2 regions of the Clostridium kluyveri DSM 555 genome follow, and region 1 is predicted to be linked to the other one. Evidence: riboswitches for the same ligand, from Rfam matches in the RefSeq annotation. Region 1 holds a riboswitch; the other holds the start of a gene.
The links. A riboswitch is a leader RNA that binds a small molecule or an ion and turns the genes downstream of it on or off. The one in region 1 is predicted to bind glycine.

Region 1 (2,213 bases):
TCCTTCATTATGGCAATTCTATCACCTAATCTCAGTGCCTCGTCCAAATCATGAGTTATAAATATCACAGTTTTATGCATTCTTGATTGCAACTGCAGCATCTCTTCTTGCATCTCTTTGCGTATCAACGGATCTAACGCACTAAATGCTTCATCCATTAACAGTATACCTGCATCTGTTGCTAAAGCTCTAGCAAGTCCAACTCTCTGTTTCATACCTCCGCTCAATTCATCAGGCATACTTTCCTCATATCCTTTTAATCCCACCAATTCTAAAGCCTTATATGCCTTCTCTTTCCTCACTTTTAAGTCAATTCCCTGTATTTCCAATCCATATTCTACATTACTGCATATGGTTCTATGGGGAAAAAGAGCGAAATTTTGAAATACCATGGCTATTTTTTTTCGCCTGATTTCACGAAGCTTATCTTCACTGCATTTTAATATGTCTTCTCCATCAATTAATACCATGCCACTTGTCGCATCTATTAATCTATTCAGGCATCTTATTAAAGTAGACTTACCACTTCCTGATAGACCCATAATTACAAAAAATTCACCTTCGTTTACTTGAAAACTAGCATTATTTACTCCTACAGAATTTCCTGTCTTATTATGTATTTCATTTTTTGTCATTCCTTTTTCTAAAAGTGAAATTACCCTCTTAGGATTTTTCCCGAAAATCTTATATACATTTTTTACTTCTATTTGTGACATAATATTCTCCCTATCCAATTTAGAATGATAATCAAAATCTTCTAAACTAACAACTTTAAATATATTTAAAAGTTGTAACTAAAGATCGCTTTATTCTAACATATACCTTGTCTTTTTGTCAACATTCTGTCAATTTACAATTGATTTGAATTGACTGTTTAAACGTGTTATAATCATTTTATCAATTTAATAAGAACGGATGAAGATAATGGGAGTAATTTGTAAACCGTTATTGGACGAACCTCTGGAGAGACTCTTTAAGAGCACCGAAGGGGAAAGCCAAAATTTTGGTGAAACTCTCAGGTAAAAAGGACAGGGGATTTCATGTTTTAAGTTTCTGTCTGTCTTTTATAGACATACACTTAAAATCTGTTTTCCAGAGACTAATTTTATTTTTAGTCTCATTTTATTTTTTCTGGGTAAATTATTAACAATACAATAACTATTAAGGAGATGTAAATAATGAAAGCATTCATAACTGTAATTGGCGAGGATAAAACAGGTATTATCTATAATGTAACTTCTGTTTTATATGAAAATAATATAAATATCTTAGACATAAACCAAACTCTCATAAAAGATTACTTTACCATGGTAATGCTTGTAGACCTATCCCAAATGAACATAACTTTTAGTAATTTAAAAACTGCTCTTGAAGATAAGGCAAAAAAAATTGATGTGGTTATCAAAATTCAACGAGAAGATATATTTACTTCTATGCATGAAATTTAAACTGAGGAGTTGGATAAAATGATCAATACTAAAAATATATTAGAAACAATTAATATGATCCATAGAGAAAATTTAGATATAAGAACTATAACCATGGGAATATCCCTTTTAGATTGTATAGATAGCGATGGTAAAAAAGCACGTACAAAAATATATGATAAAATAACTACCTGCGCTGAAAATCTAGTTAAAACTGCCCAGGAAATCGAAGTGGAATACGGTATTCCAATAATAAATAAAAGAATATCTGTAACTCCTATTTCCCTTATTGCACAGGCAAGTTCCGATACAGATTATATAGAATATGCAAAAATTTTAGATAAGGCAACCCAAACACTGGGTATTGATTTCATTGGAGGCTTTTCATGTCTTGTACATAAAGGCTATTCTAAAGGCGACAAGATATTAATTAAATCCCTTCCAGAAGCACTATCTGTTACTGAAAAAGTATGTTCTTCTGTAAATGTAGCTACTACAAAAGCAGGAATAAATATGGATGCTGTAAGGGATATGGGACGTATAATAAAACAAACTGCCTATCTTACACGAGAAAAGGAAAGCATAGGATGTGCTAAACTTGTAGTATTTTCAAATGCCGTTGAAGATAATCCTTTCATGGCAGGAGCATTTCATGGAGTAGGAGAAGCTGACTGCATAATAAACGTAGGAGTAAGTGGTCCCGGTGTTGTAAAATGTGCCCTTGAAGAAATAAAAGGAGAAAATTTCAATGTGGTAGCAGAGACAATAAAAAAGACTGCTTTTAAA
Region 2 (2,213 bases), 1.2 Mb from region 1:
ACGTCCGGGCATTTTCCCTTACCTGCTCGTCGGTCAAAGCATTACGGCCCTTTGATTTGCCTGATGGGTCACCGATTTTTCCGGTGAAATCACCGATGATAATCACCGCTTCATGCCCTAAGTCCTGCATCTGCTTGATTTTTCGCAGTACAACGGCATGCCCTAGGTGGATATCCGGCGCACTTGGATCCAGTCCCAATTTGATAATCAGGGGCCGATTGTTTTGAATGAATTCCGTCAGCTTGTTTCGTAGTTCATCCTCATCTACCAGTATGCTAACGCCCTTTGCTATAATACGCAGTTGTTCCTCGACAGTTTTCATTTTCATCTCTCCTTGAATATTAAATATTCATTCTAAAGCGAGGCGGTTAATCTGCATTATGTCTTTGGACATGGTATGCAATTTTCAACGCACGATTTTTGAAAGAAAATAGTGAAATCACATCACAAATGTGGTCTACAATTACCGGCACTACTACTTTATGCCTAATTCCTTTTTTTATATTAGTAATTAAAATAATAATGCCAGATTCGCTTATGTTATTTAAACTTACAAATCATGGTAATATTGTCTTTAAATTTTGGTGTACGGTTGTAATCTAAGGACTAAAAGCCCTTATCTAACGATATAGGCTTTTTTTACATTCAAGGTTTTAGAGATGAGGAGGCTATATACACTCAAAAATGAAGAAATCATTGCAATTTTATTAAAAATATATTAATATATAACGGTAAATTGAATATTTCAGATGAAAATAGTGGGAGAGTTATGGCAATAGCCATTCACCGAAGAAGTAAATCTTTCAGGTACCTATTTAATTTAGAGATGACCGCTATTGGATGAATCCTTGGAGAGACTCTTAATGAGCACCGAAGGAGAAAGTCGAAGGGCGAAACTCTCAGGTAAAAGGACAGGGAAAAGGTAGCATGTCTTATAATGGTAATACATAATTGATTACTTCATTCAAAGCTTATCTATTCCCATTTGTATCTCTAATCAAAAAATATTTACATAGCAAAAGGCATCTTTGGGAGATGCCTTTTGCTAAAATGGAGGGATAAAATGGAGCAATTCACAAAGGAACATTATTAGTTTAATCACATTAAGTACTGTATTAGTGATATCATATTTTGTAATGATTTCTTATGACAGTGCTCGTATCAATAATATTTTAAAATGAATTTTAAAACAGCAGTATTAGAAAGGCGGAATATATATGTCAGAAAATGAAAACTTATCACGAGGATTAAAAAATCGGCATGTTCAACTACTTGCAATTGGAGGTGCAATTGGTACCGGATTATTCCTTGGTTCAGGCAGATCAATTCATTTGGCAGGGCCATCTATTTTATTTGCATATACCATAACAGGGGTAGTTTGTTTTCTTATCATGCGTGCTCTTGGGGAATTATTGCTCTCTAATTTAAACTATCATTCTTTTGTAGACTTTGTACAGGAGTATATGGGAAATGGAGCAGCATTTATTACTGGATGGACTTATTGGTTTTGTTGGATCTCACTTGCTATGGCTGATTTAACTGCATCAGGACTTTATATACAATATTGGCTGCCTAATATAGCTCAATGGGTTCCGAGTCTTGTAGTTCTTATAATTTTATTAATTATGAACCTCACTACAGTAAAGTTGTTCGGGGAAATGGAATTCTGGTTTGCTTTAATTAAAATTGTTGCAATTTTAGCACTAATTATAATTGGTACATTTATGATTATTAAAGGATTTTCTACAAATGTTGGCGCATCTAGCTTTACGAATCTTTGGAATCACGGAGGATGGTTTCCAAATGGGACAAGTGGTTTTATTCTTTCCTTTCAAATGGTCGTATTTGCTTTTACAGGAATTGAATTGGTTGGCTTGACAGCGGGTGAAACTGAAAATCCAGAGTATGTCATTCCAAAGGCTATTAACAATATTCCAATTAGAATTATTATTTTTTACATTGGAGCACTTACTGTTATTATGAGTATATACCCTTGGAATTCAATTAATGCAGATAAAAGTCCATTTGTACAGGTATTTGCAGCAGTGGGAATCGCAGCAGCAGCAAGTATTGTAAATTTTGTTGTGTTAACGTCAGCGGCATCTGCTTGCAATAGCGGAATATTTAGTACAAGCCGTATGGTCTATTCTCTTGCTAAAGAAAATAATGCCCCTAATTCAATGAAAAGGTTAACTTCTAATAAAGTACCTTCT

Region 2: another riboswitch for glycine. It lies ahead of CKL_RS17165 (amino acid permease); the one in region 1 lies ahead of CKL_RS03810 (ACT domain-containing protein).

The regions. Positions count from the first base shown of each region.
Region 1 is NC_009706.1:768,614-770,826, reverse strand. Features, by position in the region: gene CKL_RS03815 (quaternary amine ABC transporter ATP-binding protein) at 1-716, opposite strand, end outside; glycine riboswitch at 951-1,042, shown strand; gene CKL_RS03810 (ACT domain-containing protein) at 1,179-1,448, shown strand; gene CKL_RS03805 (PFL family protein) at 1,467-2,213, shown strand, end outside.
Region 2 is NC_009706.1:3,573,022-3,575,234, reverse strand. Features, by position in the region: gene tyrS (tyrosine--tRNA ligase) at 1-322, opposite strand, end outside; glycine riboswitch at 839-925, shown strand; gene CKL_RS17165 (amino acid permease) at 1,218-2,213, shown strand, end outside.